DNA from 2 places in the Methylobacterium sp. J-072 genome. Region 1 is predicted to be linked to the other one. Evidence: riboswitches for the same ligand, from Rfam matches in the RefSeq annotation. Region 1 holds a riboswitch; the other holds the start of a gene.

What was found. Region 1 has a riboswitch for thiamine pyrophosphate ahead of thiC (phosphomethylpyrimidine synthase ThiC). Riboswitches for the same ligand answer to the same signal wherever they lie in the genome.
Positions count from the first base shown of each region.
Region 2: another riboswitch for thiamine pyrophosphate. It lies ahead of thiO (glycine oxidase ThiO); the one in region 1 lies ahead of thiC (phosphomethylpyrimidine synthase ThiC).

Region 1 covers NZ_JAKSYK010000131.1:4,477-19,260, reverse strand. The annotation lists gene MKK67_RS14960 (ATP-dependent helicase) at 73-420, opposite strand; gene MKK67_RS14955 (hypothetical protein) at 638-1,120, shown strand; gene MKK67_RS14950 (pilus assembly protein PilZ) at 1,228-1,473, shown strand; gene MKK67_RS14945 (acyltransferase family protein) at 1,483-2,544, opposite strand; gene MKK67_RS14940 (HNH endonuclease) at 2,650-3,024, opposite strand; gene MKK67_RS14935 (alpha/beta hydrolase) at 3,047-3,886, opposite strand; gene MKK67_RS14930 (hypothetical protein) at 4,004-4,348, opposite strand; gene MKK67_RS14925 (DUF6516 family protein) at 4,351-4,632, opposite strand; TPP riboswitch at 4,843-4,948, shown strand; gene thiC (phosphomethylpyrimidine synthase ThiC) at 5,019-6,905, shown strand; gene MKK67_RS14915 (TY-Chap domain-containing protein) at 6,928-7,332, opposite strand; gene MKK67_RS14910 (flagellar protein FlaG) at 7,701-8,036, shown strand; tRNA gene MKK67_RS14905 (tRNA-Gly) at 8,227-8,301, shown strand; gene MKK67_RS14900 (S1C family serine protease) at 8,913-11,543, shown strand; gene MKK67_RS14895 (DUF262 domain-containing protein) at 12,165-13,865, opposite strand; gene MKK67_RS14890 (restriction endonuclease) at 13,901-14,784, opposite strand, start outside.
Region 2 covers NZ_JAKSYK010000192.1:101,243-116,026, reverse strand. The annotation lists gene rpoD (RNA polymerase sigma factor RpoD) at 1-379, shown strand, start outside; gene MKK67_RS24315 (adenylate/guanylate cyclase domain-containing protein) at 456-1,715, shown strand; TPP riboswitch at 1,836-1,964, shown strand; gene thiO (glycine oxidase ThiO) at 2,029-3,252, shown strand; gene thiS (sulfur carrier protein ThiS) at 3,249-3,461, shown strand; gene MKK67_RS24300 (thiazole synthase) at 3,464-4,267, shown strand; gene MKK67_RS24295 (thiamine phosphate synthase) at 4,264-4,890, shown strand; gene MKK67_RS24290 (esterase-like activity of phytase family protein) at 4,898-6,253, opposite strand; gene MKK67_RS24285 (peptidase domain-containing ABC transporter) at 6,643-8,412, shown strand; gene MKK67_RS24280 (peptidase) at 8,409-9,164, opposite strand; gene MKK67_RS24275 (transglutaminase family protein) at 9,223-10,050, opposite strand; gene MKK67_RS24270 (alpha-E domain-containing protein) at 10,073-11,020, opposite strand; gene MKK67_RS24265 (circularly permuted type 2 ATP-grasp protein) at 11,084-12,523, opposite strand; gene radC (RadC family protein) at 12,621-13,355, opposite strand; gene map (type I methionyl aminopeptidase) at 13,362-14,189, opposite strand; gene MKK67_RS24250 (zinc-finger domain-containing protein) at 14,405-14,662, shown strand; gene MKK67_RS24245 (FAD-dependent monooxygenase) at 14,674-14,784, shown strand, end outside.

The sequences.
Region 1 (14,784 bases):
AAATGCGGCGGTTTAAGGGGTCGTTAGCGTTCCGTTCAGCACCCGACCCGGGTGGACGGACGGGATTAGCCCTCAACCGGGCGCCGTCGGGTCCTGGCCCAGCACCCGCCGCGCCTCGGCGAGCAGCACGGGGTGCCGGACCGATTGCGGGCCGGAATCCGGCGTCTCGCGGCCGAGGCGGGCGATGCGCGCCGTGAACAGCTTCCGGCGCAGGCCGAACCGGCCGATGCTGGCCGTGAGCGCCAGCAGGACGACCCGCACCGCCTCGGTGCGCTCGCGCTCGTGCACGATCTCGGATTTCAGCGCCTCTTCCCGTCGCAGGGCAGCGTCGAGTTCGAGTCGGACGACGGCCCGGCTCGCCTCGTCCCGGCGGGCGGTCTCGAGCTGGAGCCGGCATTCCTGCAGTGCGCTGAGGATCATGAGCTCCTGCGCCGACGCATCCCGCATTGATTCCTCCCGGCGCGCCTCCCGGTGCACAACCCGGCGCGCGCCCGATCCCTGTCACAAAAGTTTCGGTCCCGGCCTGCGGCCGCGTGCGGACCGTCATGGGTTCGCCATACCGGTGCCGGGCTCTAGCCGGAAGCCACCGCGCCGCGATATCGAGGCCGCGCTCATCGGTAAAAAAGGGATCGACGACGTGCGTTGCAGGATTGCCGTGGCCCTGGGGGGCCTCTTGCTCGGTTCGGTGCTGGTGGGGCCGGCCTCGGCGCGGGTCGAGCAGCTCGACACGGTGAATCTGGTCGCCTGCGCCCAGGATGGCGGGGTCTGCCGGATGCCCTACCCCACCAACGTCTATTACGGCGTGCCCGGCAAGACCAACGGCCGGCCGTTTCCGCAGGGCGGCATGGTCCCGTGCAACAGCCAGACGTTCGGCGATCCCGCCCCGGGCCAGCCGAAGAGTTGCTGGTACGCGCCGCGCCTGAGCGAGACCCGCGGCGGCGGTGTCGCCCCCCGGGACCGCGACGAGGGTTACGACGACCGCCGACGCGACGACTATCGGCGGCGCGACGACGACCGCTACGGCCGGGACTACGACCGCCCGCGGCCGCGCCGGTCCTACGACGACGATGACGACGTTCCGCGGCGGCGCAGCTACCGGGACGACCGGGACGAGTATTGATCGTTTTGCGGCCCAAAACAGTCGCGCCACCATATCCGGGCTGTTAACCACCCTCCGGCATCGTCCGGTCTGCGAGCCATGGCGTCGCGGGCCGGGTGGAGAGAGCGATGACGGAGGATCGCCGCGGGGCATTCCGCAAGAATGCGTTCACGTTCGGCACGCTGCTGCTCGCCTGCGGCGAGGTCGGCTGCCTGGTCTGGGACGCGACCGAGACGGGTGCCCAGATCGAGGTCGAGAGCGATCAGGCGGTGCCCGACCGCTTCCCGATCCGCCTCACCGATGGCGCTGACCCGCGGCCGGCCGCGGTGGCGTGGCGGAAGAGCCGTCGCATCGGCGTCGCCTTCGAGGGCTGAACCGCTCGCTCACGTCGTCGCGAGGGTGGAGCGCGGGCGCGGCCCGGCCGCCAGCCGGAACAGTTTTGGGCGCACGAACAGCAGCTTGAGCGGCGTGTCCCGCACCATCCGTTCCAGGGCCAGCGGCAGCAGCAGGGCCGCGGCCATCACGAGCAGGCCGGCGAGGCCGATATCCGTGACGAGCCCGGTGCGGACGAGGACTTCCCGGGTCGCAGCCATCGGCAGCGAGAAGGCGAGATAGATCACGATCGAGCGCCGGCCGCAGGTCCGCAGGCCCTCGGCCACGACGCCGCCCGCCCGTTCGATCAGCGCCGCCGCGACCACGATCGCCAGGGCACCCGCCGCCCCGAGGGTGAGGCTGACCAGTGGCAGGGTGGCGAGGGTCGGGTAGACCGGATTCCCGGTGGCCGTCAGAGCGAGCCAGCCTTCCAGTAAAGCCCAGGCGGCGAGACCGCCGAGCGCGAGGCCGACGTGCCGGCGTGCGGTGTCGGCCAGGGCGAAGATCCGGCCCGCGAACAGATAACCCGCCACGAAGTAGACGTAGCGGCCGCAGAATTCCTCGATCAGGGTCGCGTCGCTCCGGATGTCGGCGATCTGCAGCAGGGCGGCGCCACCGAGCAGCAGCGTCCCCGGGCACCGGCGCAGGGCCTTGGTCACCACCGAGAAGACGGCCAGCAGGTAGACGAACCACAGGCTGGAATACGGCTCGACCAGCGCATGGGCGAGATGCGCGGCGAAGGCCCCAGGCCCGGATTCGCCGACGATGCTGCCGTAACGGGCCGTCGACTGGATCACGAGCCAGAGCAGGTAAAAGTACGCGAAATGCACCACCCGGCGGTCGGCGAACAGGCGCCAATCCCGGTCGATCACCCGGCCCAGAAACAGGCCGGACAGGAGGAAGAAATCCGGGATCCGGAACGGCTTGGCGAAGGCCACCACCGGGTGGAGGAACCCCTCCCCGCCCATCGCGGCGCCGGTGCCGATGACGGAATGCATCATCACCACCAAGAGGATGCAGATCCCCTTGGCGACATCGACCCAGGCCAGCCGGCCGTCCCCTACCCCGCCCATCGTTCAACTCCGCGACCGAGGCGAGTGTGGAGCGGCAAGGTTGACGGGGCTGCCTGCCCGGCCGCGGAACCTGCGGACGTGCTGAGCGCCGGGTAAACGGCCGGCTCAATCCCGGCGCCGGCCCGTCCGGCGGTCGCGGGTCATGCGGGTGGCGGCGTGGAAATCGTCGGGCTTGCCGCGGATCCAGACCAGGAAGCGCGCGATCTCGGGATCGGCCCGCAAAGCCTCGACATCGGCGAGGCGCTTGGCGATCTCGGCCTCGCTGTAGCGGGCATGGATCGCCGAATGGCAGATCTGGTGCAGCCGCACCGTGCCCTGGTGGGTCCCGCCCTTCAGCTTCGGGGTGAGGTGATGCAGGCTGGAGCGGGCGCGCGGCGGGATCGGCCGGCCGCAGAGCGGGCAGACCGGATCCGCCCGGGGGGCGGCGCCCGGCATATCCGGATCGTCGGCGTTCCAGCGCCGGGAGCGGCGTCCGACCAAGCGATCCCTCCTTCCATCCCGATCAAGGCACGGCGCTGTCCGCAGCGAGACAGGCCGGCCCGACGCGCCCGCGAAACGTCGCCTCGGCCTCGCGGTCCCGGATTCCGAAGATCGAGACGTGATCGCCCGGGATGAACGCGAACCGCGCCCGGGGGCCCGCCGCCGCGGCCAGCGCCCGGGCGAGCTTGGCCGGCACCACCGGGTCGTCTTTGCCCTGGACGATCAGGACCGGCTCGGTCCCGCCGCGGATGCGCAGGTCCGAACGATACGTGTCGCGCAGGAGCCAGGATGGGGCCAGCGGGACATGCAGCCGCACGGTGTGGGTGAGGGAGTCGAACGGCGCTTCGAGATAGAGCCCGACCGACGCGATACGCTCGGCCATCGCCACTGCGACGGCCGCCCCCAGGGAATGCCCGTGCAGCAGGATCGGCGCGCCCGGCGCACGCGCCATCGCGGCCGCGATTGCCGCCATCCCGTCGCGGATCAGCCCGTCCTCGCTCGGCGATCCGGTCGAGCCGGGATAGCCGCGATAGGCCGGCGCCAGCACGCCCCAGCCGGCCGAAAGCCAGGGATCGGCGGCGAAGCGGGCGGCATGCGGCTCGGGCCGGGAGCCGTTGCCGTGGAAGCTCACCACCACCCCGCATCCCGGCCGCGGCGCCCGCCACAGGGCGAAGAGCCGCTCGCCATCCTCGGTGGTCAGGGTGATCGGCTCTGTCCCGGGCGGGGCGAACCGGTCGCCTGCCGGCTCACCCGCCCAGGCCGCTCCCGGATAGATCAGCCGCCGCTGGAACACGGCCAGAGCCACCAGCGCGGCCAGATAGACCAGGGCCACGATGGCCAGCAGCAGAAGCAGGATCCACATTTTTTTGGAGACTGGGCTGAGAGACCTTGATAGCCGCGTTTCGCCCATCTCAGGAGGCGAGGCCGATCGGAGGCTGGGCAGCCCCAACCTATTGCGCGCGCTCGACCAAGCCGTGCATCAAGCCGCCTTCCGGATCGTGAAGTCGACATGCACGGTGTCGTAGGGAAACACGATCCGCCCGTCCTCCGTACGATCCAGGACGCCCGCGTTCAGCAGCGCGTGCACGTCGCCATGCGTGTTCTTGACGTCGCGATCCAGCAAGCGCGCCACGGCCCGCAGCGACATCGGTTCCTGCCCGGCCAGAATCCGGATCAGCTCCCAGCGGCGGGGCGTCAGGACGGTCCACAACCGCTCGACCGTCGGAAACGAGATGAAGGCGCCCTGCTCCTCGCCGCGGAAAGCCGCCAGCGCCCGGACAGTGCTGTCTTCGATGGTGGAGACACCGATGGTCACGGTCTTCATGGTCATCTCCAGGATGCGACATCGGCCCAGAAGTCCGCCATCAGGGCCTCTGGGCTTGTAAAGGTGTAAGGCACTTCCCGCTCGCCGATATGCTTGTGGTCGCCCTTCCCGGCCTCGTTGTCGTAGCGGAGCACGCAAGCACCCTCGACCACGAAAGCGAGCCGATACTTGAAGCCGTGGGCGCTTCCACGAACCGGAGACGGCACCCTCCAAACGACGAGTTCGGCGAACGACCGATCGGCCGTGACCTCGATCCGTTCCCTGAACAGCAGCGCGGCGTCCATGACGTTGGCGAGAATGCCAACGGACCAGGTCGTTGGCAAGCGTGCCAACAGGCATTCGGAGAGGAGCGTTCCCCTATCCCGGCAGCGGTGATCCGATCCCGGCGGCGAGCCGCGCGGTGGTCCGCCCCGCTACCGTGCCGAACCGTGCGATCATGTCAGCCCCTCCCCTCAGCACAGCATTGACAAACCCTTTGGCGGAGCCGAGTCTTGAACCGTTCCGAGGGGGGCCCTGTAGAGGGCTGAGATTGGGCACGCTGCCCTGACCCTTGAACCTGATCCGGCTCATACCGGCGGAGGGACGGGAACCTGCGGCTGCCTGCGTGCGGCCGGATCTCATCTCAGCCATCGCGTGGTCCGGAACGCTCCAACACGAGGAGAGGCCCACGATGAACGCACCCGTTCTCCCCAAGGACGTGAAAGGCAGCCCGGAGACCGTGACCACGGGTCCGGTCACCGGATCGCGCAAGGTCTATGCGAGCCCGGCCGGCCGGTCGGACATCCGCGTGCCCTATCGCGAGATCGTCCTGTCCGATCCGAAAGAGGAGCCGGTGCGGGTCTACGATCCGTCGGGCCCCTATACCGAGACCGACGCGCGCATCGACCTCACCGCCGGCCTGCCCGGCGTGCGCGAGCCCTGGATCGCGGCGCGCGGCTACACCGCGGTCGAGCCCCGGGCGGTCAAGCCCGAGGATAACGGCTTCGCCGGCGACAAGCTCGTGGACCCCTGCCCCGCCGCCCGCACGATCCGGAAGGCCGGTCCTGGCCAGATGGTGACGCAGTACGAGTTCGCCCGCGCCGGGATCATCACCGAGGAGATGATCTACGTCGCCCACCGCGAGAACGCCTGCCGCGACGCGATGCTGGCCGGCGCCGAGGCCACCCTCGCCGACGGCCAGAGCTTCGGGGCCTCCGTGCCGCCGTTCATCACCCCCGAATTCGTGCGCGACGAGATCGCCCGCGGCCGGGCGATCATCCCGGCCAACATCAACCACACCGAGCTGGAGCCGATGGCGATCGGCCGGAATTTTCTGGTCAAGATCAACGCCAATATCGGCAACTCGGCGGTCACGTCGTCGGCCGCGTTGGAGGTCGAAAAGCTGGTCTGGTCGATCCGCTGGGGCGCCGACACGGTCATGGACCTGTCCACCGGCCGCAACATCCACAACATCCGCTCGTGGATCATCCGCAACAGCCCGGTGCCGATCGGGACCGTGCCGATCTACCAGGCGCTGGAGAAGGTCGGCGGCGATCCGCTCAAGCTCGATTGGGAAGTCTTCAAGGACACGCTGATCGAGCAGGCCGAGCAGGGCATCGACTACTTCACCATCCATGCCGGCGTGCGGCTGGCCTACGTGCCGCTGACCGCCCGGCGGGTCACCGGCATCGTCTCGCGCGGCGGCTCGATCATGGCGCGCTGGTGCCTGGCCGGGCACCGGGAATCGTTCCTGTACGAGCATTTCGACGAGATCTGCGACATCATGCGGGCCTACGACGTGTCGTTCTCGCTCGGCGACGGCCTGCGTCCGGGCTCGATCGCCGACGCCAACGACGCCGCGCAGTTCGGTGAGCTGGAGACGCTGGGCGAGCTCACCAAGATCGCCTGGGACAAGGGCTGCCAGGTGATGATCGAGGGCCCCGGCCACGTGCCGATGCACAAGATCAAGGTCAACATGGAGAAGCAGCTGCGGGAATGCGGCGAGGCACCGTTCTACACCCTCGGCCCGCTGACCACCGACATCGCCCCGGGCTACGACCACATCACCTCGGGCATCGGCGCCGCCATGATCGGCTGGTTCGGCACCGCGATGCTCTGCTACGTCACCCCGAAGGAGCATCTCGGGCTCCCGGACCGGGACGACGTGAAGACTGGCGTGATCACCTACAAGATCGCCGCCCACGCCGCCGACCTCGCCAAGGGCCACCCGGCCGCCCAGCTGCGCGATGACGCGCTCAGCCGTGCCCGGTTCGACTTCCGCTGGGAGGACCAGTTCAACCTGGGCCTCGATCCGGATACGGCCCGCCGCTACCACGACGAGACCCTGCCGAAGGACGCCCACAAGGTCGCGCATTTCTGCTCGATGTGCGGGCCGAAATTCTGCTCGATGAAGATCACGCAGGACCTGCGCGCCGAGGTGCTGGCGATGGAGGAGGCCGGCGAGGTCGTGGGCGCGTCGCCCGCGATGTCGAAGGCCGAGGCCGAGGCCGGCATGCGGGCGAAGTCGCAGGAGTTTTTGGCGGAGGGCGGCAAGCTCTACATCGACGCCGCCGAATGAGGAGCCGGCACGCCCCGTCCGCTCAGGACGTGGGCGTGCCGCATCCGGCGCCGCCGCCGCGCGGCGCCGTGATCGCGATCGCCGAGTCCAGCTCGGCCCCGTAGGCATCGTAGAGCGCCGCGAGCATCAGTTCGGCGGCGATGCCGACATCGGGAGGATCTCCGAGGATGACGGTGCGCGAGAAATTCGCTCCTCCGTCGGCTTGCGCATACTGAAGGGCCCGGAGGGCGGCCTGGGATTGCGCCTGGAGCCGAAAACCCGGTTTCCCGTAGGCGCCCGACGAGGCTTCGCACAGCATCGCGGTATCGAAGGGCTGGAAGATGCACTGGACGTAGTGCATCGGCCGATCGCGCAGCGCCACGACGATGAAGCGATCACGCGACGTTTCGATGGGTCCGCGCCGATGGATCGCGTCGAGGCGCGCCACGACCTCGCAGCGATGCTGCTGGATGAACGCCTCCCGGGGTGATAATCCTGATCGCGCCTGCACGCTGCCCGCTGGTGCCTCGGCAAACGCCGCAACCAGAAGCGCCATCGCCATTCGGGTCCAGCGCATGGATACCTCCGGACGCGTGCCGTGCCCCGTGGCGCAACAGCGACACGGATCGCCCCACCCGCGCGACAGGCGGGATCAATGACTGGACGAATCGCAAAATGATGCCGTTCCGGTAACGGGATCTTCATCGCGACTCGGGCTGCCGCGCAACCATCCCCTGCGCCGGGGGCGTCCGTTAACGGACGCTTAGGCGGCAGAACCGCTGAATCCCTCGATCACAGGATCGCAGGAGATCAGCCATGGATATCCGTCCGCTCAACGCGACGACGCCGGGGCCGCAGGGTCTCGAATCGCTCGCGGCGTCGGCCGCCCCGGCCGCCACTCAGGAAACGACGCCGGCCCAAGCCGCCACCGCCCCGCTGGAGCCTGCGGTCAGGCTCGACATCACCCCGACCGGCGACAAGGCGCGCTACATCCAGGATCCGGACACGAGCTCGATCGTGTTCCAGGTGGTCGACTCCCGGTCCGGCAACGTCGTCGAGCAACTGCCCAGCGAGACGGCCCTGCGCAACCGGGCCTACGACGCCGCCCGCGAGTCGCACGCCGCCGCGGGGAACCTGTCCCGGATCGCGTGAGCCCCCCGCTCAGGCCGAGGCGGCTCCATTGGCCCCAGTCCGACCTGGGAACACGCAGCCATACGGAAACCGAAAAACCGTGTTTGACGGACTCGTCGGCGGGCTGCTAGATCGCTCTCGTACACGGGCGCACGGAGCACCCGCGAGGCCCCGGCCTCGTGGGCGCGAGACTACCGCACCGGCCGTGTCCGCGGGCGTAGTTCAGTGGTAGAACGTCAGCTTCCCAAGCTGAATGTCGTCGGTTCGATCCCGATCGCCCGCTCCAGTCAAACCTCTGTTCCGACAGGGGTTTTTCTATCGTAAGCACGTCGGGCCGATCGGGATTTTAGATCATTTTAGGTCGATTAAGGTTCGTTCCGGCGCGATTATCACAACGCAACTCACAACAGGCCCGCGCTGCTGGCTTGAGGCCGTGTTTACCGATTGCGCCTAATTAACCTCGCGAACGCTACGCGATCTTCGTGGCCGCAGCATCTGGCGGCACGCCCGCAGTCTCAGGTGACAGCGTGTCCGATGCGGTGGCATCATGGCTCTCATCAAGGGATTTTGATGGAGCCGATTCTATAAAGAAGGTTGCCTTCGGCGAGTGCACTCCGAAGGCAAAGGTCACACGTTCGAATCGTGTCGGGTGCGCCAATTTTCCCTACATTTAGCAATGACTTAAGCGTCTCGGCGATCCGGTGATCCGGTTCTGTCCAGGGGTGGTGTGCCAGGGGTGTGCCAAAGCTGTGGCAGATCAGCCGGGCACCGAGAGTCTCGGCAGCTTCAGAAATTTGACACCGTCATATCGATTCGTCGCCGCCGGATGGTTGGCACACGCTGATGTGAGATTGATTTGAAGCGCTGACCCGGTCAGGTTGTGACCGGGAGATCTGCATGGCTAGGTTGTGGGCTGCATTCATCGCGTCGCTCCTCCTCACCATGGCGCCGCTGGCCACCAGCGCAGGTAGCTTTACCCTTTCCGGCTCCGCCCGTTGGGTCGTCCTCGCCAGCCGACCGGACCTCGACTCCGCCATCGGTGTCGCCCGCCATTACCGTTGGCAGTTCGCGAACGTGCGTGTCATGCGCGCGGCCAACGGCTGGTTCGCGGTCGTCGTCGGGCCGGAGAACGCCGTCGATCCGCGCGCCCTGCGCCAGCGTCTCACGCGTGCGGGCGGCTTGCCGACCGACTTCATCTTCTCGCGCGGCGATAGCTACGTCGAGCAGGTCTGGGTGCCTCCGACCTCGGTGGGCGAGCCGATCGCCAAATACGATGGCAAGCAGGACAGCGTTCTGCGCGTCGGCGCCCTGTCGGTCGTCCTCACGAGTGGGAGGGGGAAAGACAACGATCGCTACCCGGTCGCGGCGGCCCGCGAGGATGGGCAGGCGGCTTTCACCTTATCCCTGGATCAGTCCACCCGCGGGACGGACGATGATTCGAATTCGGACTTTGCCGAGTTGGCCGTCGTGCGCCTGGACCCGGCCTCGCTGCGCCCCAGCCTCGTGTTCTCATCGTTCTGGGGTGGCGCGCATTGCTGCACGGTGACGAAAATCGCAACGCAGGACCCGCGTACCGGCCGCTGGTTCGTCGCGGACGGCGAGACGCTGGATGGCGGAGGTGGCTACACGTTCGAGGATCTCGACGGTGATGGCGCCTACGAACTGCTTAGCAGCGACAATAGCTTTCTGTACGCCTTCGGCCCCTACGCCTCGGCCAACCCACCTGCTCAGATCCACTGGCTACGCGCCGGTCGCCTGGAAGATGTGACGCGTCACGCCGATTTCGCGGGCTACCAACGCCAGCGGCTCGCGGGCATGGAGCACGCTGCCAGCCTCGATCCCGAGCGGTGGCGCGACAACAACTTCCTCGGCGGTTGGGTCGCGCAGAGCATCCTCGTCGGCCGCGGAGAAGCGGCGTGGGCGCGCATGCTGCAAGTCTACGACCGCAATGACGAGTGGCCTTACGAGGAGTGTACGGTCGCTTTGCCGCTGGCCAAATGCCCAGACTCGCGCAAACGCAAGATCGACTTCCCGAGCGCTTTGCGCCGCCACCTGAACGAGGGGGGCTATGCGACGCCATGGCTGGCGCCGCTGGCAGTCGCACCGCCCGCGATCACTGTGCCCGCGGGACCGGCCCGGTACGAGGTGGCCGCCGCGGCTTTTCAAACCTTGCCGATCGACCAGCGTATTCGGCTCCAGGTGCTGCTGACCGCCACCGGCCAACAGGTCGCCGTGCCGAATGTCGATTTCTCGAAGCGGCTGTTCGAGACGGTTGTGCGCTATCAATCACAAAGCGGGCTACCCGTCTCCGGGGTGATCGACGAGGGTCAGGCCGCCGGACTCATGCGCGAGGCTACGCCGCTGTTGCGCATTTGGGGGTTTCAGACGGCGTCGCACCCGTCCCGGGGCCGCACGATCTGGGTGCCGTTCGGCCTCGGGTTGCGCGAGGAGCGTACCGGCTCGGGCTTGACCTGGACCGACTCTGCCAAGCGCGTGACGCTCAGTTACATCGCTACGCCGAGCGCATTGGAGGATGGCTACCGTACCGCCCTCGAACGGCTCGCCGCGGACGGGGCGCGGATCAACTATAAGGTGCTCCGCCCGGACTTCTTCGCGATATCGGCGTCTGGGGCGGACGGATTGGACTGGTACATGCGCTTCCACCGCGACGGTGGAGGCACGCTCGGGTTCTTCATAACGTGGAAGACCGCCGAAGCCGGGCTGCACATGGAGCGCGTGGCGGTGCTGGTTTCGGGGTCCCTAGCCGCAAGCATGTCGGGCGCGCCATTCATCGCCCCGATCGCAGTTGCCCCGCCGCCTCAGGCAGTTGCGGTGGCCACACCCTCGCCTCCGATCGTTCCGACGCCACCCGCAGTCGCTCCCCGGTCGCCCCATCCCAAGCCGCATACGGCCTCATCGGGCACTGGCTTTTTCATCAGTCGCGCTGGCCACCTGCTGACGAACGCCCATGTCGTCCAGGACTGCGCGGCCATCGAGGTGTCTGGGCCAAATGGGCTGGTAGCCGCTCGGCTCGTGGCTCAGGACCGGACAAATGACCTTGCTCTGCTGAAGGCGGAGATAACTCCGGTGAAGATTGCCGCGCTGCGCACCGGGGTTCGGCTCGGAGAGGCCGTGGCAGTCTTCGGCTACCCGTTAACGGGCATGCTTTCGACCTCGGGTAACTTCACGCTGGGCAACGTCACGGCGCTGACCGGGCTGGCCGATGATAGCCGCTACTTCCAGATCTCAGCACCCGTACAGCCGGGCAACTCAGGTGGCCCGCTTGTGGACGCCTTCGGCAACCTGATCGGTGTGGTGAGCGCAAAGCTTAACGCCTTGAAGGTGATGGTCGCCACGAATGGCGATATTCCGCAGAACGTAAATTTCGCCATCAAAGGCTCGCTGGCAGGAGCGTTCCTGGAGAGCAACGGCGTGGCCTACACCGCAGGGACTGACACCACCGCCCTCACCCCGGCCGATCTGGCTGAGCATGCCAAGGGCCTGAGCGTATTCGTGGCTTGTCGGTAGGCCACGAACCCTGTCCTGGAACCAGATGGTTCCGGGACAAGCTGGAATGAGCGTGCCGCCGAAGGGGAAATGAGGGTCGGAAACGAGGAGGTTTTGGGACAGGAAGTGGAACGAGGAAGGATCGGCCCCAGGAAAGTGGGAAGGCAGAGGTCGTAACAGTGGCCGACGGCCGGCGCGTCGTCGCCAGCCGGATCGGAGACAAGGCTGACGCTACGCAGCGCTTCAGGAGGGCGAAGTTCAACCGTTGAACATGGGAGAACCAGATCCCGTGGACCACTGCGAACATGACCACGGCTTCGCCCGTCGTCGCGGACGCCCCAACATTCTGGAGAACCGGCCACAACGTGAGCGGGATCAAAGGCTCCTGAGGAGCTTCGGCCACCGCGAGTTCGTGGCGGGCAAATCAAGAGGGTCGTAGCTAAAATGAACCGACGGTGTGCCTTGCGAGTCGGCGACGATCTGAGAGCAGGATCGGCCGACCTATAATCGCAGACTATAAAAATAATACCATGAATATGATTTCTGGCTTCTTCAGAAATTTGTCCCGTCCGCAACGCATCGGGGCATTGCCAGCAAAATTTGCTTGGTAATGCCCCGACGCAATCCTGGAGAGTTGCGCGATTATATTTCGTCTTCTCCGGCCTCACCAGATAACGCCGTCGAAAGCGCAGGGTCGTCTAGCTCGGTCATCCGCGAGACAATTTCAAATATCTTTTCTCTCCTTTCTGAGACAAATGATCTAAATTTTCTCTGATCTAACAAGTCTATATCGATAAGCGCGTTCTTGAGCAATTTTTTGTCTACAGCCGACAGAAACTCCCGAGGATCCTTGGCGCTTTTATTCCTGTTAGCGACCTGCTGTAGGATCCATAAATTTCCTATATCGTTTACCAAGGCGCTATCGTAGCGCTCCTCCATTTTTGATCGCGGAAATATGTGATCGATTTCAGGCAAGTTTTTACTAAAATAGACTTTTCCGCCGCTTCTTTGTTGCAAAATGCTTAAGGCTAGCTCTACGTTATATGAAATGAGACCACTATCGATGGTATTGAAGCCAGTTTTCCAATTCACAAACTGCGCAGCGCCTTCAACAGGAAAAACAACGCTGCCTTCGTTAACGAAATCGCGGATAAATGCACCGGTCCTACTGTCCGAATGTTGAGTAAAAACTTTAGAGAAAGCGAAAATATAGAGTGCCTTTCGCGCCGCGCTCCCGTCGGTAGAAAATACATCGGCCTTGTTCAAGAACGCAAAATGCACAAAGGGGATCAGAGTATTCAGGCCGCCAATCAACCGCGACGAGTCAATTTGACATGAAATTCTTACAAAATCCACGGTTTGCCTAATTGCGTTCAAGCAACCGTCGTAACAGCTTCGAATTGCGTCAACATTAGATTTCTTGCGAAGAAGATCGAAATCCAATCGAGTTCCTATTCCTGAAGTTGAAAATAAGCAACGTATCACAAAGTCGTTATCTATTTTGAGGTCAGAGCCAGAATTTATTTCAACAAGAAAATCCGGTAGAAGCGTGCTAATCTCAGGCCAATAAAGTCGCAGCATGCTGATGATGAGATCTGATCGACTCAATCGCACGCCCTGGCTGTTTATGCGGACGAAAATTTCAAGTATGTCGAAAATTGTTTTTCTACCCTTATAGTCTGCGGGTAGGCTTGCATCTATGATTTGCGTCTTGAGGCATTCCGAGTTTTCTGTAAAAACGTACTTGATCTGGAACAGATTTTCTTCTAATTTAAGCTTCGCATCGTCAGACAAAAGATCTATCTGCTGGATTTCCGACTTCAACTTCATAGTTTCGATGGGTGTCATTTTCAGAAGCTTCGGCAGAGAATGCCAGTAACACGGCGATTCACCGGACTGTACAGAAACAGATATAGCGGAGTTTTCTGCGTCGATATCTTTTGCGTCTGCAAATTTGAATGAATACTTCTCTTCGCTTGTGTCGTCGCTGCTTGATCCGCTTAATAAGTCGAAAAAGAATGTTTTTCCCTGAAAGGAACCATTAAGGGCTATATTGATGGAAGTAAGACGCTGCTGGCCATCTAAAACGTACCTGAGACGCTTTCGATCGGCGTTTTCAGCATATATATATTGTTCGTCGCTGCGATGGTTTTTTGTAAAATTTCTATACTGAATGCATTCGTACGTTTCCCACAAAAGAACTATCCCCACAGGATAGCCGCGCATCAAAGAGTCGAACAATTTTTCGATGCGTGATGTATCCCAGACAAAGTTTCTTTGAATTGCAGGTAGTACGATTTCGCCCGTGTCTATGTCGTTAACGAGCGCGAAGATGGATGACATTCATATGTCCTTGATTTCTTTAAGTTGCGTCTAAGTTACCCGTCGAAAAATTCTTCGTCGAGCTTCTTGATAGTAAGCCGCTCCTCAATCCGGCAGCCGACCTCGTGGCGGATCATCAGCCGCGCAAGTTGCGGACCGTCGATCAACACGATGCGCTTGCTCAGCATCTCTGCCGTCTCGCGCGCCGAGGACGTGAACGACGAGGTCGTCACGAACAGCCCCTTCGTCGCTTTGAAGCGGTCGAGACTCCCGAAAAAGTCACGGATGGCCGAAGCGCCAACCGTGTTGTCGGCGGAGTAGCGCTTGGCTTGGACGTAGATGCGATCGAGCCCAAGTGGATCCTGGTCGATCACGCCGTCCACGCCCCCGTCGCCCGACTTGCCGACGAGTGCGCGATCAAGGTCGTTGACGGAGCCGCCGTAGCCCATCGCGATGAGTAGGCGCACGACGAGGCTCTCGAAGAACGCTGGTGTGCCCGCCACGACGCGCTGGAGCAACTCGCTGGCCAGCGCTGCTTCGAGTTGGCGTCCGGCCGCGCGCATGACCTCGTCTGGCGTCAAGTCTGCCGTGGCACCGTCCGCCTGCACGGCCGCCTCGGCCCGCTCGTCGACGCCGTCCTGGGCGAAGCGGAACGACTGGAATTCCTGGAACCGGGTCAGGAACTTGATGTCGATGCGCGTGGGCGGCTGGCTAAGGATCTCGCGACCGCGCGGGGTAATCTGGAAGTGGGCGCGGCGGGTGAGTTCGACGAGCCCGGCTTTGCCGAGATAACTCTTGGCCCAATGTACACGGTTAGCGAAGGTGGTCTGGCGGCCGGACGGCAGTAGGTGCGAGCGGTCCTCCGGGGCGAGCTTGAACTCGTCGGCAAGGCGCTCGACCACGTCGCCGATGCGCTTCTCGCCCGTTGCCGCCTCGCGGA
Region 2 (14,784 bases), on a different contig from region 1:
GATGCCGCTGGAGAAGGTGCGAAAAGTCCTGAAGATCGCCAAGGAGCCGATCTCCCTCGAAACCCCGATCGGCGACGAGGAGGACAGCCACCTCGGCGACTTCATCGAGGACAAGAACGTCGTTCTGCCGATCGACGCGGCGATCCAGTCGAACCTGCGCGAGACCACGACCCGCGTCCTGGCGTCGTTGACCCCGCGCGAGGAGCGCGTGCTGCGCATGCGCTTCGGCATCGGCATGAACACCGACCACACCCTCGAAGAGGTCGGCCAGCAATTCTCGGTGACCCGCGAGCGCATCCGGCAGATCGAGGCCAAGGCCCTGCGCAAGCTGAAGCACCCGTCGCGCAGCCGGAAGCTCCGGAGCTTCCTGGACAACTGAGCCCCCGCCGCGGATTCCGCGGCGCCTCTCCTTTGACCGCGTTGCCACCGGGCTGCGCGGACCCCATTGTGGCGCCATGCTCGAACGCCGCCCGCCAACGCCCGGATTGCCGACGGCCTTCGCGGACGGCTCCGAAGCCGACGACGTGCCCTTCGGCGCGCTCCAGCCCTCGGTGGGCATCCGGGACTGGCTGCTGGGCGAGGGCGCCCGGCTGGAGAAGGCCGAAGACATGCTCTCCGGCCTCGCCGAGCGCTTGATCGCGGTCGGCGTTCCGGTGGACCGGGCCTCCACGGCGATCGACACCCTGCACTCGGAATATGCCGGGGTCGGCCGGGTCTGGACCCGGGACGGCGGCACCAGCGTGCGCCTGTTCCCGCACGGGAGCCGCTCGCAGGAAGCCTATCTCAGCAGCCCGTTCCACACGGTCCACGAGACCGGCGAATGGCTGATCCTCGACGTCGCCGAGACGCCGGACGACGCCTACGCGATCATCCCGGACCTGAAGGCCGGCGGCTACACCCACTACGTCGTGGCGCCGCTGTTCTTCACCAACGGCACCAAGAACGGCATCACCTTCGCGACGAAGGCGCCCGACGGGTTCGGTGACGACGACATCGCGATCCTGCGCTTCGTCATGCCGGCTTTGGCCGCGGTCGTGGAGATGCGCGTGCTCAACAAGCAGCTCGACCACGTGCTGCGGCTCTATGTCGGCGACGAGCCGCACCGGGCGATCCTGGCGGGCGACATCCGCCGCGGGCAGGTGACGCGGATCCGCTCGGCGATCCTGTTCGCCGACATGCGCGACTACACGCGCACCTCCGCCGACATGACCCCCGAGGAGGCGGTCGGGCTGCTCAACGTGTTCTTCGATTGCCTGGTGCCGCCGATCGAGCGGGAAGGCGGCGAAGTCCTGAAATACCTGGGCGACGGTCTGCTGGCGATTTTTCGCGAATCCGGGGACGATCTCGGGGGCGCCGCCAAGGGCGCGCTCACGGCCGCCCAGCACGCGCTGGCGGCCCTCGACGAGGCCAATGCCCTGCATCAGTTCGCTGTACCGGTGGCCGCCGGGATCGCGCTTCATCACGGCGAGGCCGCCTACGGCAATGTCGGCTCCGGCTCCCGGCTCGACTTCACGGTGATCGGCCGCGACGTGAACCTCGCGAGCCGCCTGTCACGGCTGAACCGGCAGCTCGGCGAGCCGCTGCTGATGTCGAAGCCGTTCGTGGATTTCCTCTGGGGCGATCCGATCCCACTGGGCGAGCATGTCCTCGACGGGTTCCGCGAGCCCATGGCGGTGTTCCGGCCGAAATTTTTGCGGCCGCGGACGCCGAGCTGATCGGCCCATCGCAACCGGTTTCGTCTTCGGACGCTGACTGCGACCTGCCGATTGTTCTCCCCGCAGGCCCGACCGGCTAGCCCCGGGGTTGACCGGCGCTCTCCGCGCGACCAGATCTATGCCTGTTCCAGGGAGATCCCCGGCAAGGGGCTGAGAAACCGCTGGCACGTCCTCACGGACCTGCGGCGCGGAAATCCTTTGAACCTGATCCGGCTCATACCGGCGTAGGGATTGGACCGCGGCTGCCCGAAAGGCAGGCCACAGCTTCTCACCGAAGCAGACGGCCCGATCTTCGCGACGGAATCCCGCGGAGATGATCTTGGCCTTTGACCGCCCCGTTTCACCGATCGGACGCCGCCGCATCCCGGCCGGTCTCGCCGCGCCGGCTTCGATGCCCGCGCGGGCGGATGTCGCCATCGTCGGCGGCGGGTTGATCGGACTGTCGATCGCGTGGCGTCTGGCCCGGGCGGGCCGCTCGGTGGTCGTCGTCGAGCGCGACACGATCGGCGCGGGCGCGAGCCTCGCCGCCACCGGCATGCTCGCCCCGGCCGCCGAGCACGAGCCCGGCTCGGACCCGCTCCTGCCGCTCGCCCTCGAATCCCTGCGGCTCTGGCCGGGCTTTCGCGATGCGCTCGAAGCCGAGAGCGGCCTGCCAATCGATTACCGGCCCGATGGGACCGTGGTGGTCGCCATCGGCCGCGACGAGGTCGAGCGCCTGCGCTTCCGCTACGACCTGCAACGCCGTTCGGGCCTCGACGCCGCGTGGCTGTCGGGCACCGAGGTGCGGCGCCTGGAGCCGGGCTTACGCCCCTCCGTCACCGCGGGCGTCCATTGCCCGCTGGATCACCAGGTCGATCCCCGCCTCGTCATGGCGGCGCTGGCCGAGGCTTGCCGGCGCGCCGGCGTGACCCTGGTGGAGCATAGTGCGGTGACCGGGCTCGACTGGTCCGGCGGGGCCGTCACCGGCATCCGCGTCGGCGATCAGGGCGTCACGGCCGGCACCGTCGTGCTGGCCTCCGGCGCCTGGAGCGGGGAGGGCGGGCTGCTGCCCGAAGCCCTCGCCCTGCCGGTGCGCCCGCTCAAGGGCCAGTCTCTGGCTTTGCGCACCACCGCCCGCACCGGCACCCTCGGCCGGATGATCTGGACCGAGCAGGTCCACATGGCGCCGAAGAGCGACGGCCAGCTGATCGTTGGCGCCACCGTCGAGGATTGCGGCTTCCGCCCCGGCGTCACCGCCGGCGGCCTCTACGCGCTGCTGGAGGGCGCCCGCCGGGTGCTGCCCGGCATCGAGGAGATGGAGGTCGAGGCCGTGTGGAGCGGCTACCGCCCGACCTCGGACGACGATGCACCGATCATCGACACCCTGGCGCCGGGCCTCGTCGCCGCCACCGGCCATCACCGCAACGGCTACCTGCTCGCCCCGGTCACCGCCGACGCGGTCGCCGCGCTGGTGACGGATGGCGCGCTCCCCGAGATCGCCAGACCGTTCACCCGGGCGCGCTTCGCCCAACCCGAACCCCGGAGGGCCTCGGCATGAAGCTTCTGGTGAACGGCGAGCCGCGCGAGCACGCGGTCGAGACCATCGCGGCCCTGTTCCGGGTCGAGGCCGAGGAGACCGGCATCGAGAGCCCGCAGGGCGTCGCCATCGCGCTGAACGGCCGCGTGCTGCGCCGCCGGGACTGGGACGAGACGCCCGTCGCCGAGGGCGATCGCGTCGAGATCGTCCGCGCCATGCAGGGAGGTTGACCATGGACCAGATCGTCACGCCGCTGCGCCCCGAGGCCGACGCGGACCGCTTCACCGTCGCCGGGGTTGAGCTGTCCTCGCGGCTGTTCATCGGCACCGCCGGCTACCCGACCCAGGCGATCATGCGCGACGCCGTCGCGGTCTCCGGGGCCGAGGTGGTCACCGCCTCGATCCGCCGGGTCTCGCTTCAGGGCCACGGCTCCGACACCGTGCGCATCCTCAAGGGAAAGCGGTTCCTGCCCAACACCGCCGGCTGCGAGACCGCCCGCGACGCGATCATGACCGCGGAGCTCGCCCGCGAGGCGCTCGACACCACCTGGATCAAGGTCGAGGTGATCGGTGACCGCGAGACCCTCTACCCGGATGTGGCCGAGCTGATCGAGGCCTGCCGCCACCTCGTGGATTCGGGCTTCGTGGTCCTGCCCTATTGCAACGACGATCCGGTGGTCTGCCAGCGCCTGGAGGATCTCGGCTGCGCCGCGATCATGCCGATGGGCTCGCTGATCGGCTCCGGCATGGGCGTGGCCAACCCGGCCAATATCGAGCTGATCTGCCGCCGGGCCGGCGTGCCGGTGATCGTCGATGCCGGCATCGGCACGGCCTCCGACGCGGTCATCGCCATGGAGCTGGGCGCGGCCGCTTGCCTGATCAACACCGCCATCGCCAAGGCCGACGACCCGGTGCGGATGGCCCGCGCCATGGGCCGGGCCGTCGAGGCGGGCCGCGACGCGTATTGCGCCGGCCGGATCCCGCGCCGCGGCCGGGCCGACCCGTCGAGCCCACAGCTCGGCCTCGTCGGTTCGTGAGACCGCTGCCGTCCCGCCTGCTCGCGGTGACGGACCGGCACGGGCAGTCCCGTCCCCTGGCCGACACCGTGCAGGCGGTTCTCGACGGCGGCGCCCGCTGGGTCTGGTTCCGCGACCGTGATCTGGATCCGGAAGCACGGCGGCAGCTCGGCACGGATGTCGCCGCCCGGACGCGCGCCGCCGGCGCGTTCCTGACGGTCGGCGGCGATGTCGCGCTGGCCCGCGCGCTCGGCGCCGACGGCGTGCATCTCGGCGGCGGAAGCGGGCCGGAGGCGATCGCAGCGGCGCGCGAGGTTCTGGGACCCGGCGCGCTGATCGGTGTCTCGGTCCACACGCCCGCCGAGGCGGAGATCGCTGCCGCGGCCGGCGCCGACTATGTCACGTTGAGCCCGATCTACCCCACCGCCAGCAAGCCCGGCTACGGCCCGGCCCTCGGCCCGGAGGGCATCGCCGCTTCCCGGCGCACCGGCCTGCCGGTGGTCGCCTTGGGCGGTATCACGGTCGACCGCATTCCCGCGTGTCGGGACGCGGGCGCAGCTGGCGCCGCCGTGATGGGCGGGCTGATGCGCGCCGCCGATCCGGCCGCCGTAGCCCGCGCCTTCCTGGCCGCGTGGGCCGGGTGACCCGCTGCTACTGGGCCGCCAGGAATTCCCCGACATCGAGCAGCACGAACTCGTTGTCGTCCGCCTTCGCCGGGTCGCGGCTCGCCGAGTAGGGCAGGTTGTTGTCGTTGCCGATGATGATGTGCGTAGCATCGACCCGGTCGACGTTCTCGATGGTGAAGAACGGGAAGGCGAGGGCGCCGTCGGTCAGCGGCTTGCGGGCGAGATGCTGCGGATCGGCGATGTGCAGCAGGTCGATCGCGCCGATCTTGCGCACCGGGCTGCCGACATTCCCCTCGTTCATCTCGATCTTGAACACGCGCTTGAACTTGGCCGGCGTCGCGAAGCAATCCGGGCGCTTCTCCCCGGCCGGGCAGGCGCGGTCGGTGGTGCCCTCGTTGTCGTCGCGCTCGATGATGAGGCCGTGGGTCGCGTCGATCAGGTTGAAGTCGCCGATGGCGTTGCCGTTGGCCTCCAGCACGTATCTCCAGGAGCGCCCGGTCCAGCGCGCGCCGGCGACGTCGAATTCGAGGATGCGCAGGAAGGGGCGGCCGTCGGAATCCTGCTCGAACGCCTTCTTGTCGGCGTCCCAGACCGGCCCTTCGAGGAGCGGATAGAGGAATTTGCCGTCCGGCGAGGCGGCCATGCCCTCGAAACCCTTCGAGCGGCGGATCTCGAAGGCCACGGTGCCGCCCGGGACGCCGGGCGTCGTCACCGCGACATGGTCGGGCGAGCGCAGCACCTTTCCGTCGAGCTGCGTCTCGAACACCGCCTCGACCCGGCCGGTCTTGTCGGCGCGGATCAGGTAGGGGCCGAACTCGTCGCCGATCCAGATCTTGTCGCCGACGAACTGAAAGCTCTCGGTGTCGAAGTCGGACCCGGTCAGGTAGCGGGTCGTGGTCGCCTCGTTGGCGATCCGGAACGGCACGCGCTTGTCGGGATCGCGCAGGAACACGGTGCCCAGCCGCTCCACCGTGCCGGCCCTCCAGTTCATGCGGTAATGGTTGAGGTACAGCATGGCGTCCGGCGAATTCGCCTTCGCGCCGAAGCCATTGTCGGTGATGACCCAGAACGTGCCGTCCGGCATCCGCTTGATGCCGGAATGGCCCTGGAGCGGGACGCCCGCCAGGGGCAGCTTCACGCCGGTGGGCCGGCCGTCATCCAGGATCTCGACGGTGCCGGGCTGATCGACCCGCCGGCCGGTGGTAAATTTGCCGGTCACCTTCAGGTCCGCCGGCACATCGGCAGGCGGCGCAACGAAGCTCAGGGCTGGCAGGACGACATGGCCCGCCAAGGTGGCTGGATAAAGGGTCTCGGCGGATGCGCCCGTGACGAGACTGAGGCAGGTCGAGACGAGCAGGGCCGAAAAGCAGGGCGAACGCATCGTGGCAGGATCCAGCGAGGAAGATCCGCCCCATGGCAGAGCCATGCGTCACGTCGGTGACACCGCTGGATGAGCCCCGCACCCATGATGTCAGCACAACGCCACGTGCAAGACGTGACGCACCCGCTTCCGCGTGCGCGTCATCGTCCCGCGCGTCTAGGGCACCGAAAGGGCCGCCGGAGGCGGCAATCCAGAGCCGGCGACGGTGCAAGAGCCTGGTCCACCTGCGATTCTGGATCCCGGGCTCCGCTGCGCGACGCCGGGATGACAGGGTCGGCGCTCCGGCACCCCGGCAGCTCCCGAGCATCCGAGAGGAGGGTCTTTCATTCGCCAGGGGACGGGTCGTCAGCACCAAGAATGTATGCCTCAATCCGCGCCCGATTCGGGGGATGGCTTTGCAGGCAGACCGATCGTCCTTTGGCTGGCGCTGGCTCGGCCGCGCCCTCGCGTTGCGCCGGGGACAGGTCACCCGGCTGCTGCTCGCCATCGCGGCCGGATACGGGGTCGGGCTCGTCTTTCCGGTGGCGACCCAGCGGATCGTCGACGCGATCGTGGCCGGACAGGCGGACCTGCCGCTGCTCGGATTGGCGGTCCTCGCGATCCTGTCGATCGGCGCGGAGGTTTTGCTGACCGCATTCCGCGGTCGCCTGATCATCGCGCTCGCGGTCTTCCTCGACCGCCGGATGTCACGCCGGGTCTTCGCGCATCTGCTGCGGGTGCGGATCGACGGCGCCGGCTTCAAGTCCGGTGACATCCTGAACCACTTCCAGCAGATCACGAAGATCCGGGACTTCGTCCTGCATCAGGTGCCGAACACCGTGATCGATGCCGGCGGCGCGCTCGTCGCGTTCGGCCTCGTCTTCCACTACGACGTGGTCGTCGGAACCGTGCTCGTCCTCGCGGCGCCCGTCATCATCGTGGTTGCGAGCAATCAGATCAGCGGCATCTGGAAGTCCGCAAAAGCCTTCTACACAGCTCTGGGCGTCCGCGACGGCACCCTGGCGGAGAGCGTGCATGGCCTCCCCACGGTGAAGGCGCTCGCCCTCGAAGCCGGGCGCATGCGACGCTGGAATACGGTCACGGACACGACGCTCACCGAGCTGAGAGCCGTGATGGACCTGCAGCGGCGCTACGGGCTCCGGTCGCAGGCGGTCTCCCGGGCCATGACGCTGCTCGTGATCGGCGTCGGCTGCTGGCGCATCTATGGCGGACACCTGACGGTCGGTGAGTTCCTGGCGATCCAAGTGGTCTCGGCCCGAATCACCGGCCCGCTCCTGAGCAGCGCTGACATCCTGCGCATGTCCCAGGAGGTGAACGTCGCGCTCGGGGCGATCGGCGGCTTCCTCGACTTGCCGCGCGAGCGGGCGAACCGCCATCCACCCGTGCGCCGGATCGGCCCCGGCGGCATCCGGCTCGATCGGGTCTCACTGACCTATCCGGGCGCTGCGCAGCCGGCCCTGCAGGAGCTGAGCGTCACACTGCCGGAGCGCGGGATCGTCGCCATCGTCGGACGCAACGGCTCGGGCAAGTCGACCCTGCTGCGCATCTTGCTCGGCCTGCAGCGCGACTATACCGGCCGGGTCGAGCTGGGCGGCGCCGACCTGCGGGACTACGATCCCCGCTGGCTGCGGGGCCGAATCGGCACCGTGGACCAGGATACGGTGCTGTTCTCGGGAAGCGTGCGCGAGAACCTCGCCGCGCGGCGGCCGGACGCAGCGGCCCTCGACGCCGCGCTGGACTTCGCGGGGGTGCGGGCACTGGTGGAGAACCTGCCCGAGGGGCTCGAAACGCCGCTCGGGGAGGGCGGCCGGACCCTGTCGGGTGGTCAGCGCCAGCGCCTGTCCATCGCCCGGGCGGTGATCCGCAACCCGCCGGTGGCGCTGCTCGACGAGCCGACCGCCTTCCTCGATCCGGAAGCCGCCCTGGCGCTGGAGCGGAACCTCACCGCCTGGGGCCGCGAGCGGCTGCTGATCCTCGTGACCCATCACCTCGCGGCGGCCCGCCAGGCCGACCGGATCCTGGTCCTCGACGGCGGCCGCCTGCTCGGCGACGGCCGGCACGAGGACCTTCTCCGAACGGTGCCGCTCTACGCGGCGCTCTGGGCGGATTACACGCGCTCGATGGTCGAGGCCGGGAAGGAGCCGGAGCCGGCGATTTAACCCTGCTTCGCCGCCGGCCCGTAGGGCGGGCGCGGGATCGCCCGGTGCGCGGCCCGGAGTGCGGCCGACCAGCGCTCGCGTAGATCATGAAAGTAGCCCTCGCCGGCCTCGATCCGGTGGTTCACTTCGAGGTCGAGGGCGCCCCGGCGGGCCACGGCGATGTCGATCGGCAGGCCGACGCCGAGATTCGAGCGCATGGTCGAATCCATCGAGACCAGGCTTACCTTCAGGGCGTCGTAGAGGTCGCTCTCGAACTTCACCGCCCGGTCGAGGATCGGCTTGCCGTATTTGTGCTCGCCGATCTGGAGGAACGGCGCGTCGGTGCTGCACTCGATGAAGTTGCCGGCCGAGTAGATCAGGAACAGCCGCATGTCCTCGCCGGCGATCTGGCCGCCGAACAGCAGCGAGATCGAGAACCGGATGCTGGCCGCCTCGAACCCGTCCTTCTCGATCTCCCGGACCCGCCGGATGGCACGGCCGATGAGCTGCGCCGCCTGGAACATCGTCGGCGCCTCGATCAGCTTCTGGGGCAGTTCGCCCTCCTCGCCGGGGACGCCTTCCTGCAGCAGGCTCAGGACCGATTGCGTGATCGACAGGTTGCCGGCCGAGGCCAGCATCATCACCCGCTCGCCCGGCACGTTGAAGTGGTGGAGCTTGCGGTAGGTCGAGATGTCGTCGAGCCCCGCATTGGTGCGGGTGTCGGCGACCATCACGAGCCCCTCCTCGACGAGGACACCGACGCAGTAGGTCATGGCTTTCGGGCTCTCGCGGGTGGCCTCCGGCTGGTGCCGAAGACCGTCTTCTTGGGAATCAGGATTGAGCGGCGCCCCTGCCTTGCTCGACGCGGAGCTTGACGTCCAGTGTCTCGGTGCCGCCGCCGGTGCGGCTGCCACGAATCGGCGCTGCGCCCAGGTAGTCGAGCCCCGAGGCGACGCGGATGTATCCGTCCGACGGCGCGTTCTCGTAGCACGGGTCGAACGCCACCCAGCCGAGATCCGGCACCAGGGCCTCGGCCCAGCCATGCGGGGCCTCGACATCGGCCTCGCCGTCGTCGCGGGCGCGGTAGCCGGCGACGTAGCGGGCCGGGATGCCGAGATGGCGGGCGGCGGCGATGAAGACGTGGGTCAGATCCTGGCAGACGCCCTTGCCGGCGGTGAAGGCTTTTCCGGCGGGGACGGCGTTGGCGGCCGGCCCGGCCTCGTAGGCCACTGCCTCCGGCACCGCCCCGCGCAAGCGGTGCAGCACGGCGAGCGGCGTGCCATCGCCGTCAGTGGCGACCCGCTCAGCGAAGATCTGCAGGTCCGCGCTGGTCGCGCAGAGATCCGTGTCCCGCAGGTAGAACGCGTCCGGCAAACGCTCGACCGTGCCGCGAACCACCCCGTGGGTGTCCTCGGTATCGACCGAGCCGGTGACCCGGATGGTCAGGGCGTCCGCCGGCGCGTCCGGCGTGAACCAGTGGACGATGTTGCCGAACCCGTCCTCGCGGGCGGTGAGCCGCCCGTCGATGGAGGTGTCGATCCGCCAGGTGCGGACATATTGCCCGTCATGGTCCCGCGGCGTCAGGCGCATGACCTGCACGAGCCCGCGGGCCGGCTGCTCGTAGGTGTAGATGGTCTCGTGGACCACGCGGATGCGCATGCGCCGGGCCTGTCCGTCCTGTTCAGCCGACCAGATACTGCTTGGCGATGGCTTCGCCCACCCTGTTGTTCTCCGCAATGAACGCCTCGACGAACTCGTGGAGCCCCGAATTGAACACCCGATCGATATCCTCGCTGTCGAGCTTGGCCAGCATGTTCCCGGCTAGGCGCTGGCTCGGCCCGCGCCGTCCGTAGGCATCGGCGATCAGGTCGAGATACTCGACGATCACGCCGTAGCAATTGGCGAAGGAGCGCGGCATCTGCTTGTTCAGCATCAGGAGGTCGGCCACCAGCAGCGGCTTGACGCTCTCGCGATAGACCCAGTGATAGGCGTTGAAGGCGGAGACTTCGCGCAGGATCGTGGTCCACTGGAAGTAGTCGAGGCTGCCCCCCACCGTCTCGTTCTGCGGCAGCAGGATCTGGTACTTCACGTCGAGGATGCGGGCGGTGTTGTCGGCGCGCTCGATCGCCGTTCCGAGGCGGGTGAACCAGAACGCGTCGTTGCGCAGCATGGTCCGGAAGGCCGAGCCGTCGAAGGTCAGCGAGACGGTCTTCACCCAGTCGAGGAAGCGGCTGAACTCGTCGCGGCTGAGCTCCTTGCCGGCGTAGTTGCGCAGTTCCAGCCACGCGCCGTTGATCGCGTCCCACATCTCGGTGGTGAGCGCCGTGCGGACCGAACGGGCATTCTCCCGGGCCGACTCGATGCAGGAGCGGATCGAGGACGGGTTATGCGGGCTGAACGCCAGGAAGTCGCAGACCGTGTCGGCGTTGACCGCGCTGTAATGCGGCTTGAACAGCTCCGGGTCGCCCGCCGAGGCGAGGGCGGATTCCCACTCGTTGGTCTCGCCGCCGCCGTAGCTGGTGGGCAGCGAGGCCAGCCGGTGCGCCGCGTCGAGGATGCGCGCGACGAAGTCGGCGCGCTCGACGTAGCGCGAGAGCCAGAAGAGGTTGTCGGCAGTCCTGGAGAGCATTTCTTGCGACTCGGATCGGCTCGGCGGCAGGCGGCGCGTCTGGATGTGTGGGGCGATGACCCCTTAAGCGTCGAGCACCCAGGTATCCTTCGTACCACCGCCCTGGCTGGAATTGACCACTAAAGACCCTTCCTTCAGCGCGACGCGGGTCAGCCCCCCGGGCACGATGCGGATCTGATCGGCTCCGTTGAGCACGAACGGCCGCAGATCGACGTGGCGCGGGGCGACCCCGGAGGCCACGAAGGTCGGGCAGGTCGAGAGCGACAGGGTCGGCTGGGCGATAAAGCCGTCCGGGGCGTGCTTGAGCTTCTTGGCGAAATCGTCGATCTCGCGCTTGCTCGCATGCGGCCCGACCAGCATGCCGTAGCCGCCCGAGCCGTTGACCTCCTTCACCACCAGCTCGGACAGGTTGTCCATCACGTAGGCGAACGACTCCTTCTCGCGGCAGCGATAGGTCGGCACGTTGTGCAGGATCGGCTCCTCGCCGGTGAAGAATTTCACGATCTCCGGCATGTAGCTGTAGACGGCCTTGTCGTCCGAGATGCCGGTGCCGACGGCGTTGGCCAAGGTCACGGAGCCGCGCTCGTAGGCATTCATCAGGCCCGGCACACCGAGCACCGAATCCGGTCGGAACACGAGGGGATCCAGAAAATCGTCGTCGAGGCGGCGGTAGATCACGTCGACCCGGCGCGGCCCTTCGGTGGTGCGCATGTAGACCACGTCGTCCTTGGTGAAGAGGTCGGACGCCTCCACCAGTTCGACGCCGAGCTTGTCGGCCAGGAACGAGTGCTCGTAGAAGGCCGAGTTGTAGCGGCCGGGGGTCAGCAGGACCACCGTGGGATCGCGCGTGGCCGAGCTTGGCGCGAGGCTGCGCAGGGTCGCGAGCAGGGCGTCCGGGTAGTTCTCCACCGGGGCGACCCGGTGCTTGGAGAACAGGTCCGGGAACAGGCGCAGCATCACCTCCCGGTTCTCCAGCATGTAGGAGACCCCGGACGGGATCCGGGCGTTGTCCTCGAGGACGAAGAAGTCCTTCTCGCCGGTGCGGACGATGTCGATCCCGGCCACGTGCACGTAGAGGTCGTGCGGCACTCGGAACGAGCGCATCTCCATGCGGTAATGGGCGTTCCGGTAGACGAGATCGGCCGGGATGATGCCGGCCTTGATGCATTCCTGGGCGCCGTAGACGTCCTTCAGGAACAGGTTGATCGCGGTCACCCGCTGCTTGAGGCCGCGTTCCAGGAAATCCCATTCCGGCTTGGTGATCACCCGCGGGATGATGTCGAACGGGATCAGCCGCTCGGTCGATTCGTTGTCACCGTAGACCGCGAAGGTGATGCCGATCCGGCGGAACAGCAGCTCGGCCTGGCTCCGGCGGGTGTTGAAATGCTCGGGCGGGGTGGTCTCGAGCCAGGTCTTCAGCTTGCCGTAGGCATCGCGGACGGCGGCCGGATTGGCGGCGCCGTTGCCGAGTCCGTTCATCTCGTCGAAGGCCGTCAACGCCATTCCGCTTCTCCCTAACGCTCCTGCTCTTCAGGCAAGAGACGCGCCACCCCCAGCAGGGCTATACGTGCGGTCGACAACGCTCAAGACGGCAGGAAGATCAGAACAGCTTGAGGCCTTTCAAGCTGGCATGTCCGTTTCGACCGAGGATGACATGGTCGTGCACCACAATTTTAAGGGGTGCCAGGACCGAGACGATCTCGCGGGTCATCGCCACGTCGGCCGCGGACGGGGCCGGGTCGCCCGAGGGATGGTTGTGGGCGAGGATGATCGCGGTGGCCGAGAGTTCCAGCGCCCGGCGAGCGACCTCCCGTGGATAGACCGGCGTGTGGTCGACGGTCCCACGCCCCTGCACCTCGTCGGCGATGAGGTGATTGCGCTTGTCGAGGAACAGGATGCGGAATTCCTCGCGCGGCGCGAACGCCATGGTGGTGCGCAGATAATCCTGGAGCGCACTCCAGGAATTGAGCAGGTCGCGCTCGCGGAGGGCGCCTCGGGCGAGCCGCCGGCCCGCGGCCTCGATCACCTTGAGGTCGGCGGCGACCCCGGCGCTCACGCCCTCGACCTCCATCAGCCGGGCCGGCTCGGCGCTCAGTACCTCGGCGAAGCTTCCGAATCGGGCAACCAGCGCCTTGGCGAGCGGCTTCACGTCCCGCCGGGGAATCGCCCGGAACAGGACCAGCTCCAGCAGCTCGTAATCGGCCAGGGCGTCGCCGACCGCCGCGAATTTCTCCCGCAGGCGGTCGCGATGGCCGTGATAATGCGGCGGCTCCTTGGCGGCGGGCACGGCGCTCTCGGCGAACAGCCCCGCCGCGCTGCCGTCCTCCGGAGCCACGGCCGGTCAGGCCGCCGGATTGATGGGCTGGTGCAGCCCCTTGGGCGAGATCGTGAAGATCTCGACGCCGGTCTCGGTCACCGCCACCGTGTGCTCGAACTGGGCCGAGAGCGAACGGTCGCGGGTCACCGCGGTCCAGCCGTCGCCCAGCACCTTCACGGCCGGGCGGCCGAGATTGATCATCGGCTCGATGGTGAAGAACTGGCCGGGCTTCAACGGCACGTCGTAGCTCGCCTCGACGTAGTGCAGGATGGTCGGCGCGTCGTGGTAGATCCGCCCGAGGCCGTGGCCGCAGAAGTCGCGCACCACCGAGCAGCGCTCGCTCTCGGCAAAGGTCTGGATTGCGCGGCCGATATCGTTGGTCGAGCCGCCGGGCTTCACCGCCGCGACGCCGCGCATCAGCGCCTCGTAGGTGATCTCGCACAGGCGCTGCGCCTTGCGGGGCACCTCGCCGACATAGGCCATCCGGCTCGAATCGCCGTGCCAGCCGTCGAGGATCAGGCAGCAATCGAGGTTGACGATGTCGCCCTCGCGCAGGGGCTTGTCGTTCGGGATGCCGTGGCAGACCACGTGGTTGATGGAGGTGCAGATCGACTTCGGATAGCCGCGATACAGCAGCGAGGCCGGATAGGCGCCGTGATCCATGGCGAATTCGTAGGCGAGCTTGTCGAGCTCCTCGGTGGTGACGCCGGGCTGCGTCGCCTCCATCAGGACGTCCAGGGCCTCGGCGGTCAGACGCCCGGCCCGACGCATGCCCTCGAATCCTTCCGGCCCGTGGATCGGCGGCTCCGGCGCGCGGCGCGTGCCCTGCGCGGTGGCCTGTTCCTGTTGCATCGTCGTGACTTTTTGCGGCGTCGTAAATCGGGTGCCGACCCTATGTACGGTGCCCGGCGCGGCAGGCCAAGCCGCCCGCGCCGGACGGTGCACGGGTGCGCGGCGTTGGAGGCTTGCGCGGGCCGCGGGGCTGGCGGCATAAGCGGCCGCGAGGCGCCCCGGAGCGCCCGGGCAGATTCGCCCGTGCGGACGGGTGCGGGGCAGGCGAGGGCCGTATGGCAGGCAAGGCGGTACCGCACTTCCACAACGAGCCGGGCGTGCCGGTGATCGCGGTCGGGGTGAAGGAATTCATGTGCATCGGCGCGCTGCCGCCGTTCGACCACCCGCACGTGTTCCTCGACATGGGCGCCGACACCGAGATCATCTGCCAGTACTGCTCGACACTCTATCGCTACCGCGCCGGCCTGAAGGCCGACGAGGCCGATCCGCAGGCCTGCGTCTGGCACGACGCCGCCGCCGTCGCCGCGGAGTAGCGCCCCCTCCCTTGCCCTCAGACAGTCGAACGCCCCTGGAAATCGGGATCGTCGGGGCCGGGATCGGTGGTCTGACCGCGGCCCTGGCCCTGTCGGATGCCGGGCACGCCGTCACGGTGATC